3 regions of the Paenibacillus sp. FSL L8-0644 genome follow, and region 2 is predicted to be linked to each of the others. Evidence: riboswitches for the same ligand, from Rfam matches in the RefSeq annotation. Region 2 holds a riboswitch; each other region holds the start of a gene.
What was found. A riboswitch is a leader RNA that binds a small molecule or an ion and turns the genes downstream of it on or off. The one in region 2 is predicted to bind thiamine pyrophosphate.
Positions count from the first base shown of each region.

Region 1: it holds a riboswitch for thiamine pyrophosphate, as region 2 does, so the genes downstream of both, thiC (phosphomethylpyrimidine synthase ThiC) here and NSS94_RS05080 (ECF transporter S component) in region 2, are expected to answer to the same signal.
Region 3: it holds a riboswitch for thiamine pyrophosphate, as region 2 does, so the genes downstream of both, NSS94_RS13150 (thiamine phosphate synthase) here and NSS94_RS05080 (ECF transporter S component) in region 2, are expected to answer to the same signal.

Region 1 is NZ_JBBOYN010000001.1:900,486-906,231, reverse strand. Features, by position in the region: gene NSS94_RS04130 (hypothetical protein) at 319-471, shown strand; gene thiC (phosphomethylpyrimidine synthase ThiC) at 594-2,438, opposite strand; TPP riboswitch at 2,626-2,738, opposite strand; gene NSS94_RS04120 (IclR family transcriptional regulator) at 2,894-3,637, opposite strand; gene NSS94_RS04115 (alpha/beta hydrolase) at 3,938-4,975, shown strand; gene NSS94_RS04110 (Fe-Mn family superoxide dismutase) at 5,232-5,746, shown strand, end outside.
Region 2 is NZ_JBBOYN010000001.1:1,127,728-1,133,473, reverse strand. Features, by position in the region: gene NSS94_RS05090 (energy-coupling factor transporter transmembrane component T family protein) at 1-227, opposite strand, end outside; gene NSS94_RS05085 (ABC transporter ATP-binding protein) at 202-1,653, opposite strand; gene NSS94_RS05080 (ECF transporter S component) at 1,653-2,249, opposite strand; TPP riboswitch at 2,500-2,609, opposite strand; gene NSS94_RS05075 (TatD family hydrolase) at 2,653-3,450, opposite strand; gene NSS94_RS05070 (polynucleotide kinase-phosphatase) at 3,471-5,746, opposite strand, start outside.
Region 3 is NZ_JBBOYN010000001.1:2,940,964-2,946,709, forward strand. Features, by position in the region: gene NSS94_RS13135 (thiazole synthase) at 1-245, opposite strand, end outside; gene thiS (sulfur carrier protein ThiS) at 248-451, opposite strand; gene thiO (glycine oxidase ThiO) at 448-1,596, opposite strand; gene NSS94_RS13150 (thiamine phosphate synthase) at 1,661-2,254, opposite strand; TPP riboswitch at 2,520-2,628, opposite strand; gene NSS94_RS13155 (ABC-F family ATP-binding cassette domain-containing protein) at 2,723-4,276, opposite strand; gene NSS94_RS13160 (hypothetical protein) at 4,461-5,450, opposite strand; gene NSS94_RS13165 (hypothetical protein) at 5,437-5,746, opposite strand, start outside.

The sequences.
Region 1 (5,746 bases), 230 kb from region 2:
CTTTTACAAGGTTATTCGACAAAAAAACACAATCCCGACTACTAAACTAAGAAAACGGGCCTCAAGCCCTTGTTTTAGACCTAGGCACATTTTCCCCTAAAACGACCATCCTCCTAATCGGCATTTTGAACACACATGACCATCTTCCTGTTTTATGTCAAAAGCGTTTTACTTTGAAAAAATGTGGGTATAATGATTGAAACATAACCAAGCAACCTACATAGCATTGCGACATCAAGTACATATAAATAGTCCTATACAGACGTCCTAAGCAACTCAATCTGAATTTGACAATATGGAATTGGAGGAATGATCTACATGAATACAATGAACTTAACCGTCCACACCCTGATGCCCTTTCACCACCAATACCAACGTGCCAACGCGGTGAGTATGCAGAAGAAAGAAGATAGCTCGGAGAAGAAGCTCAGCTTTCAGGACATTTTGAATGAAAAAATGGGTAAAAAATAAGGCGCCGTTTATCCGGTTGCATGACTCGCTTTACATAAGCCAAAAAGCCGTAGTTTCCTACATCGACTGTAGAGAACCACGGCTTTTTTTGATTCATGCGTTCCTAAACTCACACATTCGTTTTACTGACCGCCATCCCGATACTGCTCTGCCTTCTCACGCATCCCAGCGGCCACTGCTTCTTCGGTGTTCAGCCCCTTATCCGCTGCATAGGCGCGAATGTCCTGCGTGATGCGCATACTACAAAATTTGGGGCCGCACATCGAGCAAAAATGTGCTTCCTTGGCTCCCTCTGCTGGTAGCGTTTCATCATGGTAGGACAAGGCCCGCTCGGGATCAAGCGACAGATTGAACTGATCCCGCCAGCGGAACTCAAAGCGTGCCTTGGACAAAGCATCATCCCGCTGCTGCGCCCGTGGATGGCCCTTCGCCAGATCGGCAGCATGTGCCGCAATTTTGTAGGTAATGACACCCTCACGGACATCATCCTTATTCGGAAGACCCAAATGCTCCTTAGGCGTAACATAGCACAGCATGGACGTCCCGAACCAACCGATCATCGCCGCCCCGATGGCTGAGGTAATATGATCATATCCGGGGGCAATATCCGTCGTGAGCGGTCCCAAGGTATAGAAAGGAGCTTCCTTACAAATCTCCATTTGCAAATCCACATTCTCTTTGATTTTATGCATAGGGACATGTCCCGGCCCCTCAATCATGACCTGAACATCATGCTTCCATGCGATTTGCGTTAGCTCGCCCAACGTTTCCAGCTCTGCAAACTGTGCTTCATCATTCGCATCATAGATACTACCTGGACGTAGACCATCCCCGAGAGAAAAGGCCACATCATAGGCTTTCATAATTTCGCAGATTTCTTCAAAATGTGTATACAAAAAATTCTCCTGATGGTGCGCAAGGCACCAGGCTGCCATGATCGACCCGCCACGGGACACAATTCCCGTCATTCTATTCGCCGTCATCGGTATATACCGCAGCAATACACCCGCATGAATTGTAAAATAGTCCACTCCCTGCTCCGCCTGCTCGATCAGCGTATCGCGATACAACTCCCACGTCAGCGCTTCTGCTTCGCCGTTCACCTTTTCAAGTGCCTGATACAGCGGCACAGTTCCAATCGGTACAGGAGAATTCCGAATGATCCATTCACGTGTGGTATGGATATTACGGCCTGTGGATAGGTCCATAACTGTATCCGAGCCCCAACGCACAGCCCAGGTCATTTTCTCCACTTCCTCCTCAATCGAGGAGGTAACCGCAGAATTACCAATGTTCGCATTGATCTTCACGTGAAAATGACGCCCAATGACCATCGGCTCACTTTCCGGGTGATTGATATTCGAAGGCAAAATGGCTCGTCCAGCCGCCAATTCCTGCCGTACAAACTCAGGCTCCACCCCTTCGCGGATCGCCGCAAATTCCATTTCGGGCGTAATGATCCCTTGCCGTGCATAATGCATTTGCGTCACTGTACGACCTTGCGAAGCACGAAGCGGACGGTTGGTCACGCCGGGAAATTCAACTGTCTCCCGTTTGGAGCCAGGTTTCAGTCCATTATCCTCCGGTTTGACGGCGCGTCCCTCGTAAGCCTCCACATCGCCCCGTTCCAGTGCCCAAGCTCGCCGTAATGGAGGCAGGCCCTGACGGATATCGACCTGATAGGCTTCGTCAGTCATGGGACCGCTCGTATCGTACACACGCAATGGCTCATGATGCTCCGTGCCCTGCGGCGTATGTGTAGGATGAAGAGCAATTTCCCGCTCTGGGACGGCAATGTCCGGCCGCGAGCCTTGAATATATACCTTACGGCTCCCTGGAAAGGGCGTTACCCCACTGGCTTGCTCCCCGTTTGTCTTCTCTACCCCAACTTCCCTTGTTCCTGCCAACCTTACTTCTGCTGATTTAAATTCTGTTCCTTTTGTTCCTTCTACTTCTGTCGGCTTCATTGTCCATTCCTCCTGTTTCGATGAAATGACACACCGATCCGGAACCATTCCCAGGGTGGCGCTGATCTATGCAAAAAAGCCGGTTCCCGAGGGAACCGGCTAATCTAACGAGGCAGCTATCCAGACCGTGCACATGTGGAATAATCCTATTCCAATGCGTCACCGTAGACAGCAGCTGCGTATACATTTCAATGGCCGATTACTTCCCTACGCTGGTATGATCCAGATCAGGTGCAAAGGGTCCGGAATCTTACACGATTCCATCTCAGCCCGGCATTACAGGCTCCCCCAGTAACTGCGATACTTCTATTCACATGAGGCGGACATAACAGACATCCCGCCATCCTTATCAGACTACTTCAAATTTATGGCTTTGGCAACCCTTCTAGGTTCCATTTAGCAAGAAGACGCTCCTCACCAAATCACTTTGCTTGCTTCAACTGCATTCATTCTTGTTACGGAAGCATAAGCCCCATTTCCTTCGCCGCTTCGATCAAAATCGGAGCAAAGTCATGTAGCGTCTCGGGTGCAAGCCGACTGACCGGACCGGATACAGATAAAGCCGCAGTGACCTGTCCCTTCCGGTTCACAATTGGTGCTGCCACAGCAGCGGCCCCTGGCTCCCGTTCTTCATAGCTGGTCGCATAGCCCTTCTCGCGAATGTCCTGCAGCTGGGCTTTATAGACCTCCGCGTCTACCGAGGGCGGCCATTCATTCCCGCTTAGCAGGGCTTCCAGCTCCTGCGGCGGCATAAAGGCAGCCAGCACCTTACTGGAGGCTCCTACAGCCAGCGGCATACGCGCACCCACAGGCGCAACCCTGCGGATCGCCTGATTGCTCTGCACGGCTTGTATGCGAATACGCATGCTGCCGTCCCGTAAGTACAAGCTGACCGTTTCGCCCAGACGGTCACGCAGTCCTTCCATTGCAGGCTGTAACAACACCGCCGGCTCGTCACTTTGGGACAAATGTGTGGATAGCTCCCAAATGCGGAAGCCAAGTCGATATTTTTCCGTTTCGGCATTCCGAACGACAAAGCCCCGATCCTCCAACGTAGTCAGCAGCCGATGAACCGTGCTTTTATGTAGACCAATTTTGGAGGCAATCTCCGTTAGGCCAAGATCCGAATCTGCGGTAAAACACAGCAATATATCAAGTGCACGCTCTACAGCGCGAACGGTTAATTTACGGTCTTCCATTCGTGAACCGCTCCTCTTGTATCCATATTCGTTTCACACTATGAAACATGGTTACATAAATTATATAGAATAGTCGCGGCTACTGTAAACCGATGTTTTTGTGACAACCATATTACAGAACGAGAACAAACATCGACAATTCTTTGCATCATTTTTACTTTTCCGGTTCAGGCGTTGACTTTGGATAACCCCCATCATACGATAATAGGTATCTATACGGATATACACTATCATTTTCAAGTGGAATTATACCTAAATTCTATTGAAACGAAGATCAATTTTATATAAGGAGGCTCTTACATGATTTCTACATCCCAGCGCAACTCTCAGCTACAGACCGCTGTTCAGGAGCCGTCCACCCCACTCTTTAATCCCCGTCTGCTGCGGTTCAAGCACGTTGTGATTGCTCTGCTGCTGTCGGTCGTTTTTTTTCTGTTGTTTTGTTTTATTGCCTTGCATGCTTACATCGCATGGGTACTTACGAATCCTACCGTCGCGCCGCTGTACTCTAATCCGATGCAGGCCAAAAACATGCCTTATGAGGAAGTCAGCTTCCCTGCCAAGGATGGTAGCCGCATGGTACAAGGCTGGTATATCCCGGCGGATCAATCGCGGAAAACGATTATTTTCAGCCATGGTTATGGAGCTAACCGCGAAGAAAGCTGGATTCCCATGTATGATCTGGCGCATTATGCCCACAGTTTGAACTTTAATGTGGTCATGTTCGATTATGGATTCGCGTCACAAAACAGCAAATCAGTCGCAACCGGAGGCAAAGCGGAATCCCAGCAGCTTCTCGGAGCGATCCAGCTTGCGAAGCAACGCGGCTCGTCGGAGATTATCGTATGGGGCTTCTCCATGGGGGCAGGAACCGCTCTTCAGGCGGGCTTGCAAACCAAGGATGTGGACGCAATGATTTTGGACAGCACTTTCCTGTTGGAGCCGGATACGCTGTACCATAACATTCACAATCAAATTAACCTGCCAAGACATCCGTCTTTGGAAATTCTGGAGTTGCTGTTTCCAGTCTTGAACGGCACCAGCTTGCATCAGATTCCATATCAGGAGGTTAAAAAGGAAAACTATCCGTTCCCGATCATGTTTGTGCATGGTACACAGGATGAAAAGGCTCCTTATCCTATTGCGGAAAAGCTCGCTGCCAATCAAACCAACCCACTTTCTAGTGTATGGATTGTCAAAAACGGAATACATGAGCTTATTTTCAGAGAGCATCCCCGTGAATATCTACGGCGGGTATCGACGTTTCTAAGCAGTGTACAGGAGCTGGAGGACAAGAAAACGATCGCTGATGCCCACAAACAAACGACTACAAAGTAAAGAATTATTTTTCAAAAAAACTGTATTTAATTCTTCACCTTGAAGAAGCCTGCCTACGGACACTAACCCGTGCCGTAGCTGGGCTTCTTTTTCGTTTACCATGGTATTCTTGTTCTACGTAACAGATGTGACCAAATTAAGCGAGTTCATAGACATATTCCCGATAGGACAGCGAATATACTGGGTACGTATGCATCCAGGGCAGATCTGCCAGATCCGCCGGATAGCCATAGTGGGATACGGGAGGTATAAAACGATGCTGAGTACTTATGGGTCTTTCCTGCCCTTACGTGTGCTGGAGGAAATTCGGCATTGGAAGCAGCAGGAAAGTTGGCATGTGGAAGTGATTAAATCCGCTACCGAGGGACTGGAGCCTACTTATGTACGGCTGCTGGATGATTGGCGGACTGTATTCGAACAGACGGAACGCACCGCCATAGAGTTGCTTGAAGAGCAACGGAGCGCACTTGATCCGGCAGATCAGGCGTGGCATCAGGAATGGAAACAGCTGGCGGCTGCCCCACAAGCACATACACACGAATTCACTGAACCTCCAAAACAGTCAAGGGGATTAGACGCATCATCATCTGTAAAGATGCCATCGTCAGAGTCAGCATTAAACGCTCAGCCTGACTCACAAGAATTAAATCGTCGATTGGACGATTTGCTACAAACCGCAAACCGCCAGTCACAGGAGTATGTACGGCAGCTCGGTCTGCTGAGCGAGCACAGTCATGCATTGCGTCAGCAGCCAAAATCCGCTGGAGTTGT
Region 2 (5,746 bases):
GAAGTTGAAATAAACACCAATATAAAGGGAGACCCGTATAGCAGCAGCCTCTTCCATGGATGGCCTGACCAGACAAGCAGCAACAGCATAGCACACGCAACATTAAACATGACATTCGGATCATGAATGACTATAACGACCACAAACAGGATGGAAAACATCACGAGCTTTAGGCCCGGATTCACGCGATGCAGCCATGTTTTATGATGGGGAAAGGACAGGTTCATACTGTAGTTCCCCTTTCTGAATCCGCCATGTATCGGTACAATATCGACGGACAATTTCCGGGTCATGGGTGACCATCACAATGGCCGTGCCCGCCGCTCTCAGCTGCTCCAACATATCCAGCATGACAAAGGTATTACGCGCATCCTGCCCAAAGGTCGGTTCATCGAGCAGCAGCACTTCCGGCTCACGAATCATAGCCGTAGCAATACTCAACCGCCTTTTTTGGCCTAACGAAAGCTGATACGGATGCCGCTCGTCCAGCCGCTCCAGTCCGAACTGTACGAGCATCCGATCGACCCGTTCCCGGCACTGTTCAACGGTATACAAGCTCTTGGGTAACGAATACTCTAGTTCCTTTCGTACGGTATGCGCTACAAATTGCAGCTCGGGATTTTGAAACGCGAACCCGATACGCTCTGCCAGTTGTTCTGTACTGCCTGCCTCAATTCCGCGCACGCTATAACGTCCCTGTGTGCGAAGTAAGCGCATCATGGAGAGCAGTAGCGAGCTTTTGCCAGCCCCGTTTTCACCAACCACGCCAATCCAGTCGCCAGGCTTCACCTGCGCATGCTCCACATAAATCACTGAACTTAAACCGCGGAGGCCGCTAAAATGTTCCAGCTCCAGCACATCAGTCCCCGCACCATTCTGTTGCGTCACTGCTTCACTCCAACGTGGCGAAGACGCTTCATTCCATACTCCCGGATACCACACGCCGTACTCGGACAATGCCTGCCGGTGCACATGAAATACTTCTTGGGCCCTTCCATCTGCAATGATCTCCCCTTGAGCAGAAAGCACCACAATCCGATCCACATCATGGACAATTTCATTAATTTTATGCTCCACAATCACCAGTGTCTGGTCTACCGAAATGTTGCGAATGGTATCCCACACCTGTGTAGTGCCTTCCTCGTCCAACAAAGCCGTGGGCTCATCCAGAAAAAGCACTTCTGGCTCCATAGCCAGCACAGACGCAATCGCCAGCCGCTGCTTCATTCCCTGTGACATGCTGCCAATGGGCATATGTATATCATCCGTCGATAGACCCACCTGTATCAGCAGCTCGCGAATACGGGATCGCATCTGCTCCCGGGGAACCTGATTATTTTCCAACACAAAAGCCAGTTCCTCATCTGCATATGACATACAGAACTGCGTATCAGGATCTTGAAATACAATACCTGAGACACTTGGGATTACAGCAGCATCGCATTTCATAGGCACTTCTATCGTGCGTGGAATCAGACCGCTTAACACTTGGAGCAGTGTTGATTTACCGCATCCACTCGGTCCCAGTAGCAGCAGCTTTTCCCCCTTGCGGACAGACAAAGACATATTGTGAAAAAGCAGCTCTTGCTCACCGGGGAATTTCAACCGTAGCCGGGTGATCGAAGCCACCACATCTTCGGTTGCCCGGCTCATCAATCCAGCCCCTTATAATCTTGTTCCGTTGCAGGCCTCAAACTTCGCGTGACTCCGGTTACCTCCAATGCCTTAGCCAGATAGAACGCGAATACCCCGGCAATCACAATACTGCCAATCATCCGAAATCCAATATACAAAACATAGTTCCAAGTCGATAGCTGATCAATATACCCGTAGCTGAAGTCTAAAATCAGAGAAGTGACAGCCGCCCCAGCCGCAGCTAGCGAAGCAACCCACAGGTTTGCGTTCCGATACAGAAAAGCCGCAAAAAACAGCTCCGCTCCCAAGCCTTGCAGCAGGCCATAGTACAAGGTGGACATACCCCATTCGCTTCCCAAAAAAGCACTGACCGTTGCCGCTGCCACCTCTGCCAAAATCGCAACACCCGGCTTGCGAATGATGAGATAAGCAAACGTACCTGCCATAAACCACATGCCATACATCAGTTGCTCGGCGTGTAGACCCAATGGTTTCATCAAATCATAGGCAGGTCCCCATATTTTGTAGATCAACCCGAACACAACAGCGATCACAATCGTGACCAAAATATCCGTCAGTTTCAACCCTTTGGACGCTCTTACAGCAGTATTCATTATTGCGTGCTCCCCTTTTTCCTTATAGTTGGCCTCTTGGCCATGAAAAAAAGCTTGTCTGGAGCTGAATCTCCAGGCAAGCTTTATGCGCAGTAAAAGGTGAAGCACCATACAAAACATCATTCGTCGATATGCCTTATATAACCAGTAGTCTAAACTACTACACTGATACCCAGCCAAGTCAGGATCAAGGTAAAATGCTAGGACATACATTGAATCTATCGACAACCGCAAAAAAAAGCGGCATTCCTGTATAGTGTTCTTGGTTTCTCTACGCTGGCATTACCCAGATCAGATTTCACGGTCAGTGGCAAGGGCCACCCTCTCAGCCTGACTTTCTCAAGCTCCCGACAATGCTTTTTAATTCACTATAATATATACCACATCTATGGCTTTGACAATCCTATAATCCGAAGAAACGTTTAGCCGTTTCCGTCGTCGCGATTTCGATCTCCATCATGCTTCGACCTGTACATTCGGCTATCGTAGCAGCAATGTGAGCGAGATACATGGGCTCATTACGCCCTTCTTTAGGCTTCACAGGCAAATTACGCGGGGTCAAAAATGGAGCATCCGTTTCAATCATCAGACGGTCCAAGGGAATATCTCTGACCAGTTCACGCAGATGCTTCCCCCGCCGTTCGTCGCAAATCCAGCCGGTGATTCCGATATACAGTCCCATTTCTACATACGTACGCAATTCCTGTTCCGTGCCGGTAAAACAATGCACTACCGCTTTATCGACAAGCCCTTGATACTCCCGAAGCATAGCGACAAAGTCCTCATGTGCATCTCGTTCATGCAGAAATAACGGCATTTTCAGCTCACCCGCCAGTTGGATTTGCTCGCCAAACCATCGGCGCTGCACATCACGTGGCGAAAAATCACGGTTATAGTCCAATCCGCATTCCCCTATGGATACGACCTGCGGCTGACCCGCCAACTGGCGGAGCTGCTGAATCGTGTCTGCACTGCAGTCTTTGGCATCATGGGGATGCACGCCAGCTGTCGCATACAGCTTGCCCGGATAACGCGCTGCATACTGAGAAGCTTCCCGACTGCTGCGGACACTGGTCCCAGTAATAATCAGCGGTGAAATCCCTACAGCCGCGGCTCTCTCTACCACCTGTTCCCGATCTGCATGAAACGAACGATGCATCAAGTTCACACCAATATCAATTAACGGTGTACCCCTTTCCATCTCAATCCCTCCCTCGCAAACTACAATCTTGGATCAATCGGCTCTGATTCCAGAGATAGTGCGGCAAGGACGCATTCATGAATACGATCTACCGTATCCTTGCGGACAAAACGTTCCACGCCTTCCATACCAAGCGCTCCTTCCATCAGGGCATGACGCTCCTTTTTGTTCGTTCGACGCTGCTTCAGACGCTTTAAATTCTCAGGGGCAAGATAATCCATACCGTAAATGATGTGCAAATACTTCCGGCCTCTCACCTTGATTGCAGGCTGAATCATCTTGTCCCGATTTTTCATCAAAAAGCGTTCCGGCTTGATCACAATCCCCTCATGACCATCCTCTGTCATCTCGTTCCACCAACGAATGACCTCTTCCTCGCTTGCTTCGTCCGTGATCACGCGATACTCTGTCTCCATAAACAGGGAAGACAGCCCAGCCAGCTCCCGGTTTTGCTCCATATGCCAAATATGAGAATGGTCGAAAAAAGTCTTTCCGCTGTGTGCCAGCGTATGAAACGGTGCGATACGAATCTCATCCAGACCGTCCACATCCCAGCAATATTTTTGAAAAGCCTTTTGAAACGTCACGGCATTCGCGTACTTCTGTTCCATTTCCTCCAACCAGTCTCCAACCTCTCGGCCCGCAACCTTCGCCTGCTTCAGCTTGTCTACCAGCTTACTGCGATCCAGCAGAGCTGCTTCACCCACATGCGCATACTGTGCAGCAATCAATTCCCGAGCCTTGAGATTCCACGGTACAATTTCCGCATCCAGCAACACAAAATCCGTCTGGTTCCGTTCAAAATATCCGGCAGTCCGTAGATCCACATTCAGCTTTTCCAGCACTTGCTTCCCAAGGCTTTGTTCAAAGAAAGCTCTCCCGCTCCGACTGTAGATCGTGCCCAATGTCGGGTAGCCTACATACTCGACAGCGGCCTGTTCGTTTTTGAATAATAGCAAAATAGCCCGGCTACCCATATGTTTTTTCTCGGCCACCATCGTTTGTACCCCTTGCCCGCGATAATAAGCCAGCGCTTCACGCGGATGCTCCAGATAACCTTCCTCTGCAGACACCGCTGGAGCAGGACTCATGGTCGGTGGAATATACACCAGTTCCTCTATCGGTACTGTCACATGTGACACGGCATCTATAGCGGTTTTGACCGATTCTCCTTGAACGCGCACTTCGCCATACGATTCCGTCAGTACACTGTAACCAGCGATGAGCTTGCGTAAATTCGGCGGGGAAAACCGTTTTCTCTGCCACCGGACAAGTGGGCTATCGGGATCATTCGCATAATTCTCATGTGCCGGAACGCTGACAAATTCCTTTTCTGGATAACGATAAGCGGTCAGCATACCGCCAAATACCACACCCTGATCAATATTCACCGTCTGATTCACAAGGGTAGGCTGCGGTCTAGGATCATGTCCCCATACTACTATTTCTCCCGATTCATGGTCTACGAACCAATCTTTGCGGATTGGTTTTCCGTCTGCATCCTGTCCTTCCGTATCTCCATAACGGCAATAATCAGAAATACGTGCCGACTGTTTGCCGATAAAATGATCCTTAATCCCGGCATGAGCCACGACCACGTGTCGCAATCCATTTCTGCCAAAAATAAGATGAGAGGGTGCATGTAGCAGAAAATCCCTCAGCTCCCCTCTAAACTGTTCCGCTGCTGCCTTGCCCGCTTTTTGTTCATATTGGGCCAGTTCCTGTGCAAATCGTTCATCCCCATGACTGAGAGTCACCTTTCTCCCATCGAGGTAACGGCCGATTTTCCAGCCATGATTGCTGTCAATCATATACGCTAGTCCGGCATCCACGTGCTTTTTCCAGAACTGCACCGCTTGTAACGATTCTGGGCCACGGCTCATCACATCTCCGACAGATACTAGTCTTCTGCCATCTGGATGTTGGTATAGTCCTTCCGTATCTTCCGTATATCCTAGCCGCTCTATCACTTCCAGCATCTCACGGTAGCACCCATGGATATCACCAATGATGTCAATACCTGAGCCAATCTCATGAAACAGTGGCTGCGCACGGCGAACAATGTTCATTTCTTCTACATCCTTGAGGACATAGCAAGCGTTAAAGCCTTCCTCACGGATACCACGCAGGTTCCGCTTTAACAGCTGTGTCTGCTGCTTGACCCGTTGGCGGCCACGCGGATGCTCCCTGCCTAAATCCCGTTCCAGCAGTACAGATTCGGGTACATCCAGTACCAAGGCCATCACAGGAACATGCGCCTTGGCTGCCAGCTGTACATATTTTTGACGGTCCTCAG
Region 3 (5,746 bases), 1.8 Mb from region 2:
ATACGAATCGCCTCCTCTGCTGTTGTAGCCCCTGCTGTGTTGGGAAGAAGTGTATACCGGCTCAAATCCAGCATATCGAGAAAATGCTGCTTATCCCGTTCCTCCAAGTTCAATCTCCGTACAGCAAACGTCAATATTTCCGTCTCAGCAGCCTCTACGGCTTGGGATTGGATATCTAGATCAGAGAATTTTCCTGTTCCCAACAACAACCTCGAGGTAAAAGATGCTTTTCCAATGGTTAACATAATCAACCGCCTCCCACAAAATGTACAATCTCTAGGCAATCTCCATCTTTCAGTACCGCTTCATCATGATCTTCACGGGTCAATATATGCCGATTCAGCTCCACCACTACGGTTTTCACCTTTACATCAAGCTCATGTAGCAATTGATTCACATGAGTGATTCGATTAGAAAAGGTCAGGCTCTGGCCGTTAATCGTCAGCTTCATAAGCTTTTCTCCTTGAGGAGCTCAGAAGAAAAACTACTTATCCCAAGTTCTGCTGCACAAGCCCCATTAAGCATAGCTGCCATCGCACGCCCGGTAGCATCACTCAGCAGGACACCGTTACGATAATGCCCGACTGCAGCATATACGCCCTCGCCCCCAGGAACAATGCCTATAAAAGGATGACCTGATACAGCCTGCGGACGTAAGCCCGCCCAAGCGCGTATAAAAGAAGCTTCACGGACGCGCGGCAGCCAGGCAGAGGCACGTGCCAGCAACCCCTCCAAGCCTCCTACGGTCACCTCTTCGTCATATTGATGTGGAAGGCTCGTTGCCCCAATCCAAAGCTCGTTATTCTGTTTAGGCACGAGGTAAATATCATCAGCATAAATGGTATATTCTAACGGGTGATCCTTCAAGGAGACCGCTACCGCTTCGCCCTTGACCGGATAAAGTGGATATTCAAACCCAACCTGCGCTAGCAATTTCATGCTATCCAAGCCTCCGGCAATAATGACCTGATCGCAGGAAAAAAAACCACTATCTGTACGGACACCGCAAATTCGACCATCCTGTATGACCAGTTGCTCTGCCTGTGTACCAGACCATACCGTTGCTCCCAGCACCGCAGCAGCACCTGCATAAGCACGGCAAAGCTGGACAGGAGCCACTTGTGTCTCCTTTGAACGATATATTGCCCCGATCGCTTGTTCATCCAAACCTGGAATTCGTCGGGCCAATTCTTTCGCATCCCACCAGATAGGAGAATCACCCTCTCGCGTTTTAGCAGCTTTCCAGCGTTTTTGGCCTTCAGTCTCCGTACGGAAAGGGGTCACAAACCCTTCAGTACGGAATTCCACCGAAATACCTGACAAACGCTCTAGATCACAGACAAGCTCAGGGAATGCATCTCGACTTATGCGAGCAAATCGTGATAGCTCAGAGCCGGTGAACTCTTCACTTTCCGCTGCCAGCATTCCAACCGCTGCTCCTGAGGCTCCCTCACCCGGGATCAATCGTTCCAGCATAATCGTACTTCTTCCCTCCTTGGCCACATGATAAGCAATGGAACTGCCGATGACACCTCCACCTATGACCAAGCATTCAGCGTGTCCAATCACTCTTTCCTCTGTGTGTATCTTTAGCATTTGTTCCGTATCTCCTCTCCATAAACCCTTCTGCTTTCAGCTTGCCTCTACTCTCGTTTTCTCGCTACAGGCTGTGAACTACAAGGTCTGCCATTCGCCTATACTCCATTGCAGCTGCAACGGGCGACTCAGCCTCCCATATACCAGACATCACCGCAATTCCGCTTGCTCCGGCCCTATAAAGCTCCGGGATATGATGCGGTTGTATGCCGCCTAGCGCAATCACCGGAATGTTTGACAGTCTGCAAATATGTTCAAGCTGAGCTAAACCCCGCGGTACAATACCGGGCTTACAATGGGTCTCATATACGTGACCATAAAGTACATAGTCCGCTCCTGCCCGCTCAGCAATTTGCATCTCCTCCAAGGAATGTACAGACACTCCACAGCGTGTACCCTTTGGAAGTAGGCTTTTCACATCCACAACAGGTAATCCATTAGCTGGTAATTGAACGGCTCCGACCAAAGTAAGTAAAGCTACATCCACACGATCATTTACTACAATTTGTTGCAAAGGAACTTCCTGCTCCACCAGGCTGCGAGTCAAAGAAAGCAATGCAGAGGCACCATTCTGTTTTAAACGTGCGTGTACATAATGAACATACGGACAAATCACAGCAGCCACTTGGGCGGCTTGTGCAAAAGTGCCCTTTTCCATCGAAATTGCGTGTAATTCGATTTTGTCTTCACCTCACATTGGACTAAAGGATCTAAGCTTAGCCAGCCACGTCTACCAGCAGGAATGAAAGGGGATTATATGTGAATCGTCTACGGAAGCTCGAACTACTTAAAATGAACGAAACGCAAAAAAACCACTTCCCCAAGGAAGTGGTTTAACGAACGTCCAATAATCGAACGGACCATGATATCCGTATACGTGTATCGTCCCACGCACAAACAAAAATAAAGATGGTGTTGCCTTGTTTGTACGGCGCTCACTTCCCTACGCTGGCATAACCCAGATCAGGTGCAAAGGGTCCGAAATCCATTTATTCCGTCTCAGCCGCATGGGCGGCTCCCCTAGTGTGACTATTTTATTGTATAAGCTAAAGATAGCTTAGCATATTTTTCTAATTCTGCAAACCCCACTTCGTGTGAAATTTGCTGGAACTGGATTTAGCTGATTTTAGTTAACTTTACTTGACCACTCTTCCACATTCCACGTTTTGGTTACCCAATCCTCGTAAAAGTCCGGTTCGTGAGATACAAGCAATACGGTCCCTTTGTATTCCTTCAAAGCACGTTTCAGCTCATCCTTTGCTTTAACATCCAAGTGGTTGGTAGGCTCATCGAACAGTACCCAGTTGCTTTCACGCATTAACAGTTTGCAAAGACGGACTTTAGCCTGTTCTCCACCACTGAGCGCAGATAGCGGACGCGTGATATGCTCATTTTTCAAACCGCAACGCGCCAAATGCGCTCGTACTTCATGCTGGTTCAAATGCGGAAATTCATTCCACACATCGTCAATCGGTGTAATTTTCTCGGCCTTTACTTCCTGCTCAAAATAAGCGGGCTGCAAAAAATCACCTTGATAGGTTTTTCCACTGATTGGCGGAATTTTTCCCAATATGGTTTTGAGCAATGTCGATTTACCGACACCATTGTAGCCGACAATTGCAATCTTTTCGCCACGTTCAATCGTCATGGACATTTTAGGCAAAAGGGCATGTGTATAACCAATCTCAAAATCAATACCCTCAAATACCGTCTTTCCGCTTGCACGTGCCTCTTTGAATTGAAAGGTTGGTTTTGCGGCTTCTTCAGGCTTATCAATACGTTCGATCCGATCAAGCTGCTTTTCACGGCTCTTTGCTCGGCCTGATGTAGAGGCACGCGCTTTATTACGCTGAATAAAATCTTCCTGTTTCTTAATAAAATCCTGTTGCTTCTCATAAGCATCAATATGCTGGGCTTTGTTTAGATCCGCCATTTCGAGAAACTTTTCATAATTAGCTGAATAACGGGTCATCTTGGCAAATTCAAGATGGTAAATAACATTAACGACCTGGTTCATAAATTCAGTATCATGTGAAATAAGAATAAAAGCATAAGGATAATCCTTCAAATAGCGCGTAAGCCATTCAATATGCTCTACATCCAAATAGTTGGTAGGTTCATCCAGCAACAGGACGTTCGGCTTTTCCAACAGCAACTTAGCAAGAAGAACCTTTGTCCGTTGCCCGCCGCTAAGTGCGGATACATCCCGATCCAGTCCTATGGCCGACAGACCTAGTCCATTCGCCATCTCTTCAACCTTTACATCAATGAGGTAAAAATCCCCCATATCCAGTTGCTCCTGAATTTCACCCATCTGTTCCAGCAACACTTCCAACTCATCAGGAGAAGCATCCCCCATTTTGTCAGTAATCTGCATCATTTCCTTTTCCAATTCCAACAAAGGAAGAAAAGCATCCTTCAATACATCACGTACCGTTTTGCCCGGTGTCAGCTTGGTATGCTGATCCAGATAGCCGTAACGCACACGTGGAGTCCATTCCACTTTACCCTCATCCTTAAGCAATTTTCCAGTGAGAATGTTCATGAGTGTCGATTTACCAACACCGTTAGCTCCTACCAAACCTACACGTTCCCCCGCAAGCAATCGAAAGGAAACATTTTTAAATAATGCGCGGTCCCCAAAGTTGTGGGATACATTTTCTACAGTCAATAAACTCATAAGCTGTTTTTGGCTCCTTATTGTCATCGGCATTGCCGACTGTTCTTATTTCATATGCATTTCGTTTCTCTCAAAGCTTTATTGTAGCACATTCTGCAACCATATCGGAATATTGAAAACAGTGAATTTTAAGGTTTTTTGGTATGGATCTGCCTAAAAAAAGAAAAACCACCCATGAGGGTGATTATTTTAAGCCATTATAACATTTGTACTCAAAGTAACCCGCAGCTGCTGCAGATTTTTCATCCGTGAAACGTTCACTCGCTTTAAAGGGAGCTGGACATGAATCTCTATAAAAATACTTTATTCCAGTATCTGGTTCTATGCCACCGATAATGTCTTGCTTTCTAACGACTCTCCCACCACCAAATCCATAGTTATTGTAATACCTGTCTCCAACCGGAATGCCTTGGATAAACGCGATCAGCCCCACATCATCTACCGTGTTGTACCACTCCTCTTGCGGAATGATCGGTAGCGTGAACGAATAAGTTATGCCGTTACGCGCTGCTTTTTCGTTATGGACATTAATAATTCGCGCCAAGTTCTCTTGAACGCTGCGAACAATGGTGGAACGACGTATTTGCTCAAAAGTTTCTGAATTTTTCAGCAAAGATATAGCGGTCTGATCCTGAAGTTCCTTTTGAAAGCCCTCTACCCACCTGTGATTTCGAGCATCGTATGCGTGCACATAATTATCCAAGGTGAACCCCACACTGTTGCCTACTGAATCAACATAGGCATATGGCTTTTTTTCGCTCCATTTGTGGCCAATAGCAGCTTGTCCATGCTCGTCTGTATAGGCTTCTGAGGTGAACGCATAATAACCGTCATAATCCAGAATTACAATAGCCGGTATGTAATCCAATAATGCACGTTGTGCTACTATATCCCCATCAATGCCTACATTAAGAAAAAGGGTGTGCAGGAACGTGTTCAGCGCTGCTTCTTTATCTACCCGAAAAAACTTATCCGATCCGTATCCGGCCTCGCGTTCCTGACGTTCATTCTGTGAGAGCACAACCCCTGCATCCTGAACTGCGGTACGGAGAGCCGACGTATATTTCATTTCTAGCTGCTGCACTTCACGCTGATTCTGCACCCGTAAGTCACTAACTACACCAAAGGGCAAAAACAAAAGTATAAATATGACCGCAAAATCAGTAATCCTCATTCAGAACCATGCCCCCGTAAGAAGCTGTAACTGCTGGCTTGCCGCTATCTGCCCCACCAAGAAGCCATGATTTGTACAAGTCCGCAGGAGTCCGATTCGTATTATGTACCCGGACCGTAAAATAATCCCCGGCCATCAAGGTATATCGACGCGTCTGATCTGATTTTGGCTGCTGATTGTCAGGAAACAGTACAGGAAAAATTTGCGAATTATAGTACCCATCATATACAGCTTCATAATTGCCCAGAAAACTGTCTGGCTTCGCGGCATCTGCATAGTCCGGTACATACTTTTTG